One region of the Nonomuraea sp. NPDC047529 genome, then DNA from elsewhere that is predicted to be linked to it. Evidence: riboswitches for the same ligand, from Rfam matches in the RefSeq annotation. Region 1 holds a riboswitch; each other region holds the start of a gene.
What was found. Region 1 has a riboswitch for cyclic di-AMP ahead of ABZ815_RS26200 (NlpC/P60 family protein). Riboswitches for the same ligand answer to the same signal wherever they lie in the genome.
Positions count from the first base shown of each region.

Region 1 (5,170 bases):
TGTACTGCTGGCCCGAGGACTGCGGCTGCTGGCCGTAACCCTGCTGCTGGCCGGAGGCGGGCTGCTGGCCATAACCCTGCTGGCCCTGCTGCCCGTACTGGGCCTCCTGGCCATAGCCCTGCTGCTGCTGACCGTAGTCGGGCAGCGACTGGGGCTGCTGGCCGTACTGCGGCTGCTGGCCATAACCCTGCTGGCCCGAGGCGGCCTGCTGGCCGTACTGGGCCTCCTGGCCATAGCCGGGCTGGGTGTACTGCTGGCCCGAGGACTGCGGCTGCTGGCCGTAGCCCTGCTGCTGGCCATATCCCTGCTGCTGGCCGTACTGGGGCTGCTGGCCGTAGCCCTGCTGCTGGCCGTGCTGCTGTTGCTGACCGTATTGGGGTTGCTGGCCGTAGCCCTGTTGCTGCTGCTGGCCATATGGGGGCTGGCCATAGGCGTCGTCCGCCCGGTAGCCGACCACAGTCACGTCCGGGTCGGGCTCACCGGGGCGACGGCCCTGGTGCTGCCCGTACTCGGGGTTCTCGCCGGATTCGTCCTGTGGATACGGCGGCTGTCCGGTGCTCACCGTGTCACCTCGCTTCGAGTGCGCATGTGGCACGTGTCAGGACACATGCCTGTGCTGCCCAACGTATCGACATAGGTATCAACAATCACCTTTCCAAGTGGTCAAGGTCCGCGTCACCCGATGTCAGATGCAGCAGCATGCGGGTGTTGCCAAGGGTGTTCGGTTTGACGTGTTCCAGATCAAGGAACTCCGCCACACCCTCGTCGTACGAGGCCAGCAACTCGGCGTAGACCTCGGGTGAGACCGGCGTGCCCTGGATGGGGCGGAAACCGTGCCTCGCGAAGAAGTCGACCTCAAAAGTCAGACAGAATACACGTCGCAGCCCCAGATCCTTCGCCTGCCGGACGAGTGCCGAGACGATCCGATGCCCGGCCCCCATTCCCCGGCACGCCGGATCGACCGCCACCGTACGGACCTCGGCGAGATCCTCCCAGAGCACGTGAAGCGCGCCGCAGCCGACGACCTCCCCGCTCAGCTCGGCCACCCAGAACTCCTGGACGTCCTCGTACAGCGTGACCGTGGCCTTCTCCAGGAGCCGCGGACCCGCGCCCGCGTAGGTGTCCACGAGACGCCTGATCGCGCGCACGTCGGGCGTGCGGGCACGCCTGACCACGACCGCGGTCTCGGGGACTGCCACTTCGGCCACCTGCTCCATGGCTCTCCAGGGTACAGATCTCATTACGGCTCAGCCCTAAATCCCACGTCTCGGGCATCTCATCACATGCTGTGTCCAGATGAACACGCCCCGACCTGGAGCTTTCCTCCAGTCGTCACCCCCCAGAATGCTGGACAAAAGGTGCAGAAGCCCGCTTCCGTACGGCTACCCACGAGATCACCTTGTGACCCTTCAGTTGTGAAACCTCTACAGACTCGGTAGTTCCGGTTGAGCGCGAACCCGGAGTGCATTAGTGTCCAGCGACGATGTTCTCCGCGTAATGCGCGCGGAAAGACACGCCCAATTCCCGCAAGGGAAGCCGGGGAACCACCGGTGGCGAGCACCTCGCGCCACCACTCGGGGTGAATCCGATCATCTCGGTAGGGCTGCTCCGGCCCGAACCCGTCAGCTAACCCGGCCGGCGTCGATGAGAGGAGCTTGGTTGGTGAAGCGGACGCTCGATCGCGAGGGGAAGCCGGGGGGCAGGCACGCCCGTCCCCGGGAGCAGGCCAGGCGCTCACGTCGCCTCGGCGTCATCGGCGCCGCCGTCGCCGCGATGCTGTTCGCCGTACCCGTCGGTTCCGCCGCCGCCGACCCGAAGCCGTCGCTCTCCGAGCTGGCCGACCAGGTCGAGAAGATGCACGAAGAGATCGAGACGCTGACCGAGGAGTACAACGGGCAGCGCGAACGGCTGAAGTCCGCGCAGAAGGCCAACGACGCCGCCCAGAAGACCCTGGCCACCAGCGAGTCCGACCTGGCCGCCAAGCGCGCCAGGGCCACGCTGCTCGCCCAGAACGCCTACATCACCGGCGGCCTGGACAAGGCCCTGGTCTTCGCCCAGTCCGACGACCCTGAGACCTTCCTCGACCGGGCCGCGACCACGTACGCGCTCGAACAGCAGCAGGGCGAGGAGGTCAACCAGCTCGCCAAGGCCATGGAGGCCGCCGAGCGCGCCAGGTCGGGCGCCAAGACCCGCATCGCCGAGGTCCAGAAGATCGTCAGTGATCTTGAGGGCAAGCGCTCGAAGATCACCAAGCTGGTCGCCAAGGTCGAGAGCAACCTCTACCGGCGGGCCGTCGGCGAGGCCGGCCGGCCCGGCACCCGCGCCGTACGCGTCAACCTGCCGGTCATCGGCAACGGCAAGGCCGCCCAGGCCGCCAAGTGGGCCCTCACCCAGCAGCTCAAGCCGTACGTGTGGGGCGCCGAAGGGCCGCGCTCCTACGACTGCTCCGGCCTGGTGATGGCCGCCTACCAGCGCGTGGGCATCTCGCTCCCCCACTACACCGGCGACCAGTGGACGGCCGGCACGCACATCAGCCGCGACCAGCTCCGCGCCGGCGACCTGGTCTTCTTCTACAGCGACCTGCACCACGTCGGCATCTACATCGGCGGCGGCATGATGGTCCACGCACCGCAGACCGGCGATGTCGTCCGGATCTCCGCGCTCGGCAATCGGCCGTTCGCCGGCGCCGTGCGCATCGCGGACTGACCGGCGATTCACTTCGGAGTTCCGCGCCGTCAGATGAGCTGGCGGCGCGCCGCCCACGCCACGGCCTCGATCGCCGTGGCCACGCCGATGCGGTCGCAGATGCCTCTGAGCCGCCGGCGTACGGTCCGTCCGCTGATATCCAGCCGTCTCCCGACCCGGTCGACGGTCACCCCTCTGGCCAGTTCAGCCAGTAACGCCAAATCCGCGTGGCTCAGCTCAACGCCTTCAGTGAGCACATCCACCGGGAGCCCTCCCCCCAACAGCAGAACTTGGACCTTTCAGTAGGAGCAAAGCCGCTCGTCTCGGTGAAGGTAAACGCATCGCGGAAAGGTCGTCAAGCACGACAATCGCCGCCCTTGACCAGTGCTATTGACATGATCACTTATATGTGACGTACTCCGCATATGTCGGCACGCCACGGTCCGCTATGAACGGTCCAAACGATCAATTCGGCGGCCCGGTCCAGCCACCGATGAGCGCCACCGACCTCCTGGGTTTTGATCCCTCGGATCCGCAATTTGTGCGCGATCCGTACGTCCGATATCGAGAGCTCCGCGCGGTCGGGGCGATCTTCAGAACGCGCGGCGGGCTGCTCGTCACGACCACGTACGAGCTGTGCGCGGCCGTCCTGCGTGACCCGATGTTCGGTCACGGAACGTCCGCGCCCGTGGCGGAAGAGGCAGGTCAGCCCGGCAGGTCGTTCCTGCTCATGGACCCGCCCGATCACACCCGGTTGCGGAACCTTGTCAGCCGCGCGTTCACCCCGCGCATGGTCGAACGGCTCAGGCCGCGGGTCGCGGCGATCACCGCCGACCTGATCGGACGGCTGCCGGAGGAGGCGGAGCTGATTTCCGGCTTCGCCCACCCGCTGCCGGTGATGGTGATCAGCGAGATGCTCGGGGTGCCGCCGGAGGACCACGAGCGCTTCCGCGGATGGAGCGAGGCTCTTGCCCGCGGACTTGACCCGATGCTGACAGACGCTCTCATGTCGGAAACGGAGCGTTCCAGGAACGAGTTCCGCGACTACTTCCGCCGCCTGATCGCCCTGCGCCGCGAGCGTCCCGGTGAGGACCTCCTGAGCGCCCTCGCGCACGTCGAGGAGTTGACCGAGGCCGAGTTGCTGTCGACCTGCGTGCTGCTGCTCGTGGCCGGCCACGAGACCACCGTCAACCTCATCGCGAACGGCGTGCTGAACCTGCTGCGGCACGGCCTGCTGCACCGCGCCGCCGAGCGGCCGAGGGAGGTGGTCGAGGAGGTGTTGCGCTTCGATCCGCCGGTCCAGCTCACCTCCAGGATCGCGCTGGAGGACAGGGAACTGGGCGGCACGCCGGTGCCCGCCGGCTCGGCCGTGCTCGTGCCGATCGGCGCGGCCAATCGCGATCCGGCCGCGTTCGCCGATCCCGACCGGTTCGACCCGGGCCGCGAGCCCGGCCGGCATCTCGCCTTCGGGCTCGGCCTGCACTTCTGCCTGGGGGCGACGCTGGCCAGGATGGAGGGCGAGATCGCGCTGTCCGCGCTGGCCGTGGCCGCGCCGAAGATGGAGGCCGCCGATCCGGAGCCGCCGTACAAGGAGAACGTGGTGCTGCGCGGGCTGGCCCGGCTGCCGGTGCGGCTCAGGCGGTAGCGTCGTAGCGTTCCCTGGCGGCCTCGACGTCCTCGATGTGCTCCTCGGCCCAGGTCTTGATGGCGATCACCAGCGGCATCAGGCTTTCGCCGAGCGGGGTGAGCGCGTAGTCGACCCGTACCGGCACCTGCGGCGTCACCCGGCGCGCCACCAGGCCGTCGCGCTCCAGGCCGCGCAGGGTCTGGGTGAGCATCTTCTGGCTGACCCCCGCGATGTGCCGGGACAGGTCGCTGTAGCGGCGCTCGCCGCGGGCCAGCGCGCTGAGCACCAGCGTGACCCATTTGTCGCTGAGCCGGTCGAGCAGCTTGCGGGAAGGGCATTCGGCGAAGTAGGCGTCGAAGGCCAGCCTGGCCTGGTCACGCCGCTGCGCCGCCGTCGTGGTCGCCACCGTCTCACTCCTTGCCGTATGTTACGCACTTCCAGGTGCCTACTTACTGAAAGAGAGTAGCTCTTCTTAGGGTCGTGGGCATGACGAACATGCGTGCACTCATCGGCGGCTCCGGCGTTCCCCTGCTGGTGTCCGCGCCGTTGCCGGAGGCGGGGCCCGGCCAGGTACGGGTCAAGGTGGCGGCGGCCGGGGTCAACCCCTTCGACCTGGCCGTGGCGGCCGGGGCGCTGGCCTCGTACGGGCTGGCCAGGAAGCTGGACTCGTACGGGATCGGCTTCGACGCGGCGGGGACCGTGGACCAGGTGGGCCCGGGCACCTCCTTCACCGTGGGCGAGGACGTCGTGGGGCTCTCCGCGCGGCTGGAGCTGCCGTACAAGGCGCAGGCCGAGTACGTCGTGCTGGACGCCCCGGCCGTGGCCCGCGCCCCGCGGAACGTGAGCCCTGCACACGCC
Region 1 is NZ_JBEYTJ010000017.1:130,179-135,348, reverse strand. It holds partial or broken gene ABZ815_RS26210 (hypothetical protein) at 1-637, shown strand, start outside; gene ABZ815_RS26205 (amino-acid N-acetyltransferase) at 648-1,217, opposite strand; cyclic di-AMP (ydaO/yuaA leader) riboswitch at 1,505-1,656, shown strand; gene ABZ815_RS26200 (NlpC/P60 family protein) at 1,663-2,706, shown strand; gene ABZ815_RS26195 (LuxR C-terminal-related transcriptional regulator) at 2,736-2,948, opposite strand; gene ABZ815_RS26190 (cytochrome P450) at 3,227-4,330, shown strand; gene ABZ815_RS26185 (helix-turn-helix domain-containing protein) at 4,320-4,718, opposite strand; gene ABZ815_RS26180 (NADP-dependent oxidoreductase) at 4,799-5,170, shown strand, end outside.

Region 2 (5,170 bases), on a different contig from region 1:
TGCCCGAACCCGGGGTTCGCCAGTACCTGCTCCCGCTCGGCCGCGGTGCGAGCGTGGTCGGAATGCTGCACGTCGAAGCTGAGCTTCTGAGCGATGGTCATGACGACGGTCCTTACTCTCTGCGAATCTACGATCCTGAAAGCTACTGCCCACGAGCAGTATTCGTACTTCCTATTGTCTTGCCATTTGGGATGGCAAGAGGCAGTTGGGATGGGTTCAACCCTCTGAACGCCAAAAAGCGCCTGGCAGTCCTCGTCGGGACCGCCAGGCGCGTACGGGGCTAGACGGTCCTAGCCGGATACTCGCGCGGAGATGTCGTCGCCGATCTCGCTGGTCGAACGGCCGGCGCGGCCGGTGACGCGCTCGGCGATGTCGGCGGCCACGGCCTGCTCGACCTTGGCGGCCTCGGCGTGCAGGCCGAGGTGGTCGAGGAGCATGCCCACGGACAGGATGGTGGCGGTCGGGTCGGCCTTGCCCTGACCGGCGATGTCGGGCGCGCTGCCGTGCACCGGCTCGAACATGCTCGGCGAGGTGCGCTCGGGGTTGATGTTGCCGCTGGCCGCCAGGCCGATGCCGCCGGCGATCGCGGCGCCGAGGTCGGTGATGATGTCGCCGAACAGGTTGTCGGTGACGATCACGTCGAAGCGCTCGGGCTGGGTGACGAAGAACATCGAGGCCGCGTCGATGTGGCTGTAGTCGGTGGTGACGTCGGGGAACTCCTCGGCCACGCGGTTGACCGTGCGCTGCCAAAGGTCGCCGGCGAAGGTGAGCACGTTCGTCTTGTGGACGAGCGTGAGCTTCTTGCGGGGCCGCGACTGCGCCTTCTGGAAGGCGTAACGCACGACGCGCTCGACGCCGTGGGCGGTGTTCAGCGACTCCTGGGTGGCGATCTCGTGCGGCGTGCCGCGCCGCATGACGCCGCCGGTGCCGGCGTAGAGGCCCTCGGTGCCCTCGCGGACGACGACCATGTCGATGTGCTCGGCGGTGGCGCCGGCCAGCGCGGTCTCGACGCCGGGGAACAGCTTGACCGGGCGCAGGTTGACGTAGTGGTCGAACTCGAACCTGAGCTTGAGCAGCAGGTCGCGCTCCAGGATGCCCGGCGGCACGCTGGGGTCGCCGACGGCGCCGAGCAGGATCGCGTCGTAGCCGCGCAGCTCTTCGAGCACCGCGTCGGGCAGCGTCTCGCCCGTGCGGTGGTAGCGGGCTGCGCCCAGGTCGTAGTGGGTGGGCTCGATCTTCGTGCCCACGGCCTCCAGGGCCTTGAGCCCTTCGGCTACGACCTCGGCACCGATGCCATCCCCGGGGATGACGGCCAGGCGGATGTTACGCGACTCCATGGGCGGTACCTTACCGGCTCGTCTCGGCTGACGAACACATCATCTCAATCTCCGGACAATCCGTTTTGGGGGGATTGCGACCTTTTGACCGTTTCGTTAGAGTCCGACGAGCCTAATCCACGCAGCCGCTGCGTGGAGCCGGGGACCCATCTTTCCCCCCGGGGCGAATCGGCACCGCTCTCAAGCACCGCCGTAGGGCTACTTCCAGGCCCGAGCCCGTCAGCTAACCCGGCCGGCCACGTGGAAGGACAGTCCCCTGTCTAGCATCGCCATTCTCCTGGCGGTGGCGGCGGGCGGAGCGGGTCTCGCGCCCGCCGCTCCCGTCGCTCCCGCCGACCCCACCCCCGCCATCACCCTCACCGGCCCCCAGGTGAAACAGGTCCAGGAACGGCACGTGCCGAAACCGGCCTGGAAGGTCGCCCTCGAATACGCCATGGACAAGCGCGGCACCCCGTACGTGTGGGGCGGCGCCAGCGAGCGGGGCTACGACTGCTCGGGCCTCATGCTCCGGGCCTACGAGGACGCCGGCATCGAGCTCCCCAGAGTCGCCGCGGATCAGTACGGCGCCTTCTCCAAGAAAATCGCCTGGAAGGACCTCAAACCAGGCGACCTGGTGTTCTTCAGCGGCCTCGGCCACGTCGGCATGATCTCCAAGCCCGGCTACATGGTCCACTCCCCCCACACCGGCGACGTGGTGAAGGAGGAACGCCTGTCGCAGTGGCGCAGGCAGGCCTTCGTCGGCGCGGTACGCCCCGACCCCAAGGGCGTCAAGCGCTGGGCCGACTACGCCCAGCTCCGCAAGGCCCCGGCCCCCGCCATGCTCACCGCGACCCTGTGACGACGACCTTCCCCGGCGAGTGTCCCTCCTCCTGGTAGCGGACGGCCGCCGGGATCTCGCCGAACGGGAAGGTCCTGTCGATGACCGGGGTGACCTCCCCCTGCTCGATCAGCCCGGTCAGCGTCAGCAGGTTCGCCCTGTTGCTCCCGCAGCGGACCACGTCCGCCCTGACGATCCGCTGCGGGACGAAGGACGCCGACGCCAGTGCGGCGAACATGTGGCCGGCCGGCTGCACCCAGCGGCCGGCCGGCCCGCCGACCAGCACGTACGTGCCCTTCCTGGTCAGCACGCGACGGCAGTCCGACAGCCGGCGGCCGCCCGCCACGTCGATGAGGAGGTCGAAGCGCCGGCCCGAGGTCGCGAAGTCCTCCTTGGTGTGGTCGACGACGTCGTCCGCGCCGAGCGAGCGGACCAGGTCCGCGTTGCGCCCGCCGCACACGCCGGTGACGTGGGCCCCCATCGACCTGGCGAGCTGCACGGCGAACGTGCCCACACCGCCGGACGCGCCGTTGACCAGCACCTTCTGGCCCGGCTGCACGCGTCCCTCGTCGCGCAGCGCGATCAGCGCGGTGTTGGCCGCCATCGGCACCGCCGCCGCCTGCTCGAACGACAGCCCCCGCGGCTTGGGGGCCACCTCGTCCTGCCGCAGGCAGACGTACTCGCCGAAGCCGCCCCGCAGGGACATCGCGTACACCTCGTCGCCGGGGCGGAACAGCGTGACGTCCTTGCCCGCCGCCTCGACCTCCCCCGCCACGTCGGCCCCGAGGACGGCGATGCTGGGCCGCAGCAGCCCGACCCCGCCGCCCATGACCCGGGCCAGGTACGGCTCTCCCCGCATGAAGTGCCAGTCATAGGGCTGCACGGACGTGGCCCGCACCCGGATCAGCACCTCGTCGTCGCGCGGCACGGGCCGCTCGACCTCGGTCAGGACGAGCTGGTCGGGCGAGCCGAACCTGCGCAGGACGTAGGCCTTCATCGTTTCCTCCCTCGTGGATGTGCCGTCAGTGTGGGCGCGACCTGCGCGGACGCTCAACGGTCGAAAGGCGACGGCTCGATGGCCGAAAGTACGACGGCCCGTCCCGCCGATGGTGCGAACAGGGAGGGGCCGTCCGCGCGATGACCCGGCACGGCCGCGGCCGTCACCCTCTTCCCCATGAGATGGATCGCACCTGCCGGGCTGCTCACGCTCAGCGTCGTCCCCCTGGTCGCCGGCGCCCTCCGGGTGACCGAGCTGGCCTCCGGCGCCGCCGTCACGGCCGACAACGCGCGGTTCTTCGCCATGCCCGTGCCGGTGCTGCTGCACATCCCGGCGTCGCTGGCGTTCTGCGTCCTCGGCACGTTCCAGTTCCAGGCCGGGTTCCGGGCCCGGCGGCCCGGGTGGCACCGGGTGGCTGGGCGGGCGCTGGTGGCGTCCGGGCTGGTCGCGGCGCTGTCAGGGCTGTGGCTGACGCTCTTCTCCGACCTCCCGGCGGGCGACGGCACGCTGCTGGCCGCCTTCCGGCTGCTGTTCGGGACGGCCATGGCCGCCTGCCTCCTGCTCGGCCTGGCCGCGATCCGGCGGCGCGACGTCGCCCGGCATCGGGCCTGGATGACGCGCGGGTACGCGATCGGGCTCGGCGCGGGCACGCAGGCGTTCACCCTGGCGTTCGGGCTGGCCGCCTTCGGGCCACCTGGCGAGCTGGGCCGGGCGCTGCTCGTCGGCGCGGGCTGGGTGATCAACCTGGCGGTGGCCGAGTCGGTCGTCCGCCGGGGTCAGGTGCGTACGCGGTCGGTCTCGTAGGCCCACATGGCGATCTCGACGCGGTTGCGCACGCCGAGCTTGGTCATCAGGCTCGCGACGTGGCTCTTGACCGTGCTGAGCGAGATGTGCAGCTCGGCGGCGATCTCGCTGTTGGTCCGGCCGCGGGCCACCGCGCGCAGGATCTCCTCCTCGCGGCCGGTGAGCGCCTCGACCGGCTGCGCGGGCGCCTCGATACGCCCGGCCCCGGCGAACGCGGCCAGCAGGCGCGCGGTCACGCTCGGGGCGATGAGCGCCTCGCCGCCGGCCGCCGCGGTCACCGCCTGGGCGAGCAGCGCGGGGCCGGCGTCCTTGAGCAGGAAGCCCCTGGCTCCGGCGCGGAGGGCGGCGTAGACGTACTCGTCGAGGTCGAAGGTGGTGATCACGACCACCGCCATGGGGTCGGCGACGTCGGGCCCGGCCAGCTGCCGGGTGGCCGCGATGCCATCGAGGCCGGGCATGCGGATGTCGAACAGGCACACGTCGGGACGCAGGCGGCGGGCCAGCTCGACGGCCCGCCTGCCGTCGCCGGCCTCGCCGACAACCTCGATGCCGGGCTGGGCGTCGAGGATCATCCTGAGCCCGGTGCGGGCGATCTCCTGGTCGTCGGCGACGAGCACCCGGATGGCCCCCGCCTCCCGCTGCTCGGTCACGCGGGCTTCCCCTGGTCGGTCACGCGGCCTCCCGTCGGTCGGTCATGCGGCTTCCCCTGCTCGGTCATGCGGCTTCCCTGGGCAGGACGGCGGTGACCGTCCAGCCTCGGTTGGGGTTGGGGCCCGCCTCGCAGGTGCCGCCGAGCAGGGCGGCGCGTTCGATCATGCCGATGAGACCGTAACCGGGGGCGGCGACGCCACCGGCGCGGTCGCCATCGTCGCTCACGGTCAGGCGGACGGCGGCGTCGTCGGCGGTGACGCGGACGGTGATGTGGGTGGCGTGGCGGGCGTGCCGCCGGGCGTTGGTGATCGACTCCTGGGCGATGCGGTAGAGCGCGGCGCCCGCCGACGGCGGCAGGTCGCCGAGCCCGTCCGCGACCTCCACCTCGACGGCCGGGCCGACCCGCGGGCGGCCGGCGAGCTGCCGCAGGTCGTCGAGGTGGCGGCCCGGGGCCAGCTCCGCCGGCTCGTTCCTGCGCAGCACCCGGACCATGGCCCGCATCTCGGCGAGCGTACGCGACGCCTCGGCCTCGATCACCCGCAGCGCGTCGGTGGCCGCGCCCGG
Region 2 is NZ_JBEYTJ010000007.1:220,709-225,878, reverse strand. It holds gene ABZ815_RS14170 (branched-chain amino acid aminotransferase) at 1-101, opposite strand, end outside; gene ABZ815_RS14165 (3-isopropylmalate dehydrogenase) at 291-1,337, opposite strand; cyclic di-AMP (ydaO/yuaA leader) riboswitch at 1,437-1,590, shown strand; gene ABZ815_RS14160 (C40 family peptidase) at 1,621-2,175, shown strand; gene ABZ815_RS14155 (NAD(P)-dependent alcohol dehydrogenase) at 2,159-3,151, opposite strand; gene ABZ815_RS14150 (DUF2306 domain-containing protein) at 3,329-3,955, shown strand; gene ABZ815_RS14145 (response regulator transcription factor) at 3,928-4,605, opposite strand; gene ABZ815_RS14140 (sensor histidine kinase) at 4,670-5,170, opposite strand, start outside.
Region 2: it holds a riboswitch for cyclic di-AMP, as region 1 does, so the genes downstream of both, ABZ815_RS14160 (C40 family peptidase) here and ABZ815_RS26200 (NlpC/P60 family protein) in region 1, are expected to answer to the same signal.

Region 3 (5,170 bases), on a different contig from region 1:
CGCAGAAGACCGCCGCCAAGGAGGAGGCCGACCGGCTGCGCGAGCAGATCAAGGCGGCCCGCGCCGAGAACTCCGACCTGCGGCGCAAGCTCCACGACGCCCGCGAGCGGGCCAAGGCCGCCGTCCGCAGGGCCGAGGAGATGGAGCAGGCCGCCGACGACGCCCGGCACGCCGCCTCCACGGCCGGCAACGCGGGCGAGGCCGAGCTGCGCCGCCTGCGCGAGCGGCTGGCCGACGTGGAGAGGCAGCTCGAAGCCTCCCGCCGGGCCGCCCGCGAGGGCCGCAGCATCGAGGACGCCCGCATCAGGGTGCTGCTCGACGCGCTCCAGGACGCCTCGGCCGGGCTGCGCAGGGAGCTGGCGCTGCCCACCACGATCAGTAAGCCCGCCGACTCGGTCGCGGCCAGCACCGGCGAGCGTCCCGGGGTGCGCGGCGTGCCGGCGCGGGCCCTGGCCGACGACGACCCGCAGCTCCTCGACCAGCTCCTGGCGCTGCCGCAGGTCCATCTGATCATCGACGGCTACAACGTCACCAAGACCGGCTACGGCACGTTCACCCTCGCCGACCAGCGCAACCGGCTGATGACCGGCCTGGGCGGCCTGGTCGCGCAGACCCGCGTCGAGGTGACGGTGGTCTTCGACGGTGCAGAGCTCAACGCGCCCGTGCAGGTGGTGGCGCCGCGCGGGGTGCGGGTGCTGTTCAGCGCGCCGGGGGAGATCGCCGACGACCTCATCCGCCGGCTCGTCCGCGCCGAGCCGCCCGGCCGGGCCATCGCCGTCGTCTCCTCCGACCGTGAGGTGGCCGAGTCCGTCCGCCGGATGGGCGCCAGACCCGTTCCGTCGGGTCTGCTGCTGCGCCGGTTGGGCCGCGCATAAGTTACGAATTAGCACTATTGGCGAGACCCCACCCGCCACTTCTGTACTATTTCGCCCCAGGTGTAATCCCTGGGAGGCGACGCTGTGAGGTTTGGCCGGGTCACGTTGGCGGCGGGTCTCGCGATCGGGCTGATGACGGTCCCGATGGGTGCGGCGCTCGCTGATCCCAAGCCCACTCTCAAGCAGGCCAAGGCCAAGCTGGAGAAGCTGAACGACAAGGCCGACAAGGTCGTCGACCGGTACAACACGGCGACCGAGGAGTACAAGAAGGCCAAGAACGCCTACACCAAGCTGAACGACCGCTACAAGCAGAAGCTGCAGACGGTCGCCGACCTGCGGGCCGACATCATCAGGGCGGCGGTGGACTCGTACAAGATGGGCGGGGACGTCGCGTCCCTGCCGGGCTTGATGGGCGCGGACGACCCCGAGAACCTGCTGGCCGGGATGGCCATGGCCGGGCAGCTCTCGCGTGAGCGGCTGGAGAAGCTGGCCGCCTTCGACCGCGAGAACAAGGGGCTCAAGGTCGAGCGCGACAACGCCGAGACCGCCCTGGCGGACGCCGACAAGGAGCGGGACGCGGTCCAGAAGGAGCGCGCCGAGGTCCTGAAGCTGGTCGGCGAGCAGAAGAAGCTCCTGGACAAGCTGGGGGCCTACAACCCGGGCAACCCCAACAGCACCGGCATCAAGTACACCGGTCCCGCCTCGGGCAACGCGGCCGCCGTTCTGCGCTTCGCCTTCGCCCAGGTCGGCAAGCCGTACATCTTCGGGGGCACGGGCCCGCGCGGCTACGACTGCTCAGGGCTGACCCAGGCCGCCTGGCGCGCGGCCGGCGTCTCGTTGCCGCGTACGACGTGGCAGCAGTGGGCCTGGGGCTCCGGACGCAAGGTGGACATCAAGGACCTCCAGCCCGGGGACCTCATCTTCAGCGAGGGGCTGGGGCACGTCAGCATCTACGCGGGCGGGGGCAAGATCGTCCACGCGCCGCAGACGGGTGACGTCGTGAAGGTCGTCCGGCTCTCGGACTACCGCCGCCCGCTGGTCGGAGCCATCCGCCCCTGACCTCCGGTCCACCGGGACTCCTCCCGACACTCGCCCTCGGCCGCCCGTCTCGAAGGCCGCAGGGACCACCGGCGTGCCCGCTCTTCCGGCCTGTGGGACGAAGGGGACAAAAGGTGTCAAAGGGCCCTGACAAGCGCCTGCGTCAGGAAGTGTGAGAAGGGTCACATTTAGGTAACGGAGCCTGTGGCTCCAGCAGGGGTTTCCTCCCTTACTCGTGCCTTTATTCGATCTTTACAACCTGACTCCCCCTTTGCACTTTCTTGACCCCTCGGCGTAGTTTCTGGCGTCGCGGTCGGCAAGCCATGCGAGCCGCGAATCGACATCGGAACCCCCGATGTGGACCACATAAAAATCCGTCGGTCGCCGCCGATATCCCCATTCAGGCACATCAATCGAGTGGCGACCTGCCGAGTCCGTGCAGCCAGGAGGCGCGGAGCCGGGGACCCAAAGATCCCGTCATCCCCCGGGATCAGGGGTGAATCGGCGCGTTCAGCGCCGTAGGGCGACTTCCAGGCCCGAATCCGTCAGCTAACCCGGTAGGCGTTCGTGGAAGACACAAGGAGAAATCCTGTCTACCTCCCTGCATAACCCCCGTCTGTCCCGTCTCGCCCTGAAGGGCGTCGCACTCACGATGACCGTGACGGCCGGAGGTGCGGTTCTCCATGCCGTGCCGGCCGGGGCGCAGACGGTGAGCGAATCGGCCGTCAGGCTCACCGCGGTGTCCAGCACCGCCGAGGCGGCCACCACCAGGTCGGCCAAGTCGGCGAAGAGCGCCAGGTCGGCCAAGGCGGCGAAGGCCGCCAGGCAGAAGGTGAGGGCCCACAAGGCCGTCGCCGTCGCCAAGCACCAGATCGGCGACCCGTACCGGTACGGGGCCACGGGTCCTGGTGCGTTCGACTGCTCCGGACTCGTCCAGTACGCCTGGAAGAAGGCCGGGGTGCGACTCCCACGCGTGACGAGCAGCCAGTTCGCCCGCATTCGGCACAAGGTCTCCTGGCGGAAGCTCAAGCCGGGCGACCTGATGTTCTTCAACGGGCTGGGCCACGTCGGCATGTACGTCGGCCACGGCAAGATGATCCATTCGCCGAGGACCGGCGAACGGGTGCGCATCGACAAACTGGGCGGATGGCGGAAGTCGTCGTTCGTCGGCGCGGTGCGTCCCGGCGCGTGACAACAGGCCCCGCCCGGACCCTCCCCGGTCCGGGCCGGGGCCTGTCGCATGTCCGGCTTCCTGCTGCGAACCGCAGGTCCGGCCTTGCGGAGAGGGCGTGGGCCCGGTCTCGTGAAGGGGGCGTGCGGGCCGCGGGCCGACTAGCATCGGGCCGTGTCCTCGCAGGTGCGTCCGTCCCTCCGCGGTCCGCGTCTGCTCCTGCCCGTCCTGCTGCTGGCGGCGGTTCTCGTGGTCGCCGACGCGCCGCCCGGCGCCGTCCTGCCCGCCGGGGCGCGCGATCTGTGGGCCGGCGGCGGTCAGGTGGTCCGCGGCGGACGGTCCGTGGTCGTGGGGCATCACGCCGAGCCCGGCGTGCTCGCCGATCTCGCCCGTCGCGCCGACCTCGCCGGTCGGCGGGTGTCCGCGCTGCTCGGCCGGCCGGTACGCGCGCTGGTCGTCGTACCGGACTCCGACGCCGAGGCGGCCGGGCTGGCGGGCACGGGCCCGCTGGACGGGCTGGCCGCGGTGGCCGACGGCCCGAGGGTGATCATCGTCCCCGGCTCCTTCGCGCGGCTCACCCCCACCGGACGCGACGTCGTCCTCACCCACGAGCTCACGCACGTCGCCGCAGGCACCGACCGGCTGCCCGTCTGGCTCTACGAGGGGTTCGCCGACTACGTGGCCTACCGCGACGCCGGACTCCCCGTCAGGACTGCCGCCGCCGAACTCGCCGCCGAAGTACGGGCCGGCCGGCTGCCGAGCGAGTTGCCCGGAGCCGCGGCTTTCGCCCCCACGGCAGCCGACCCCGGACGGCTCGCGCGGGCGTACCAGGAGGCCTGGATGGCGTGTCGCTTCCTCGCAGACCGGTTCGGTGACGGGACCCTGGTACGGCTCTACCGTGATGCCCGCGTGGCCGGCGTCGATCAGGCGCTCGCCTCCGTGGGGCTGACCGCCGAGACACTGGCGGCACGGTGGCGCGAGTACGTACGAGAGCAGCTCGCGTGAAGGGGAGGCAGATGAGCGAGCGGAACGACCCGCCCCGGGAGGGGGACGAGCCCGCGGGAGCGGTCGCCAGAGGGGCCGACGAGCCCGGTACGGCGGTCGCGGCGGGCCACGGCGGCGGTGTGGCCATCAGGGACGACGAGGACGGGCGCCCCGGCGACGGCGGCCCGCCGGAACCCTCCGGCACCACCGAACCCCCCGAGTCCCCAGGTCACCCCGACGACCCGGACGACCCGGACACCTCCGGCCCCACCCCCGGCGAACGCCCCGACGCGGACGCCGACCCCGACACCGAGGACCCCCGCCACCTCCATCCCCCCACCCCCGACGAGCGCCCCCACGCGAAGGACGCCGAGAGCCCCGCCGAGAACTCCGCCGAGAACTCCGCCGAGAGCGCGGACGCCCCGGGCAAGCCCGGCAAGGGCCGAGGCGACGGCAAGGGCGGCAAAGGCGGCAAGCGTGGCAAGGGTGGTGAAGGCGGAAAGGACGGCGCGGGCCGCCCCGGCGACCCGTCGGACAGCACCACCACCCCCAAGGACGCCCCCGACGACGCCGACCCCCGTCCCGGCCCCGGCGACCTGGTAGGAACGGCGGAACACCTGATCGCCCGAGAACGGCAACGCGCCGAATCCCGCTCCAGGCGCGCCGCAGGCATCGCCCTGGCCCTGGTCGGCGGCGTGATCCTGGCCGTGGCCGCGTTCACCACCCCGTGGCGGGTCCTGGCCGCCGGCGCGCCCGCCGTCACCCCCGACCCCGCCCGCGACTTCAGCGCCGCCCAGATCGCCAGGGCGCAGGCGTTCGACGCCGCCACCTCCCTGCCCGGCTACATCTCGCTCGGCATCACGGTCCTGTTCGCCGGGCTGCTGGTCCTGACGCCGTTCGCGGCGAAGGTGCTGGGGGTGCTCAGGGGCCCGTGGTGGGTGCGGGTGGTCCTCGGCGTGGTGGTGCTCACCGCGATCACCGAGGTGCTGCGGTGGCCGCTCGGCATGTGGTTCGAGACGATCCTGCGCGACTACGGCCTGTCCACCCAGGACTGGGCGGGCTGGACCGTCGACCGGCTCAAGAACACCGGCGTCGGCGTGGT
Region 3 is NZ_JBEYTJ010000013.1:26,377-31,546, reverse strand. It holds gene ABZ815_RS21905 (NYN domain-containing protein) at 1-875, shown strand, start outside; gene ABZ815_RS21900 (NlpC/P60 family protein) at 1,008-1,934, shown strand; cyclic di-AMP (ydaO/yuaA leader) riboswitch at 2,330-2,492, shown strand; gene ABZ815_RS21895 (C40 family peptidase) at 2,623-3,105, shown strand; gene ABZ815_RS21890 (hypothetical protein) at 3,259-4,089, shown strand; gene ABZ815_RS21885 (M48 family metalloprotease) at 4,101-5,170, shown strand, end outside.
Region 3: it holds a riboswitch for cyclic di-AMP, as region 1 does, so the genes downstream of both, ABZ815_RS21895 (C40 family peptidase) here and ABZ815_RS26200 (NlpC/P60 family protein) in region 1, are expected to answer to the same signal.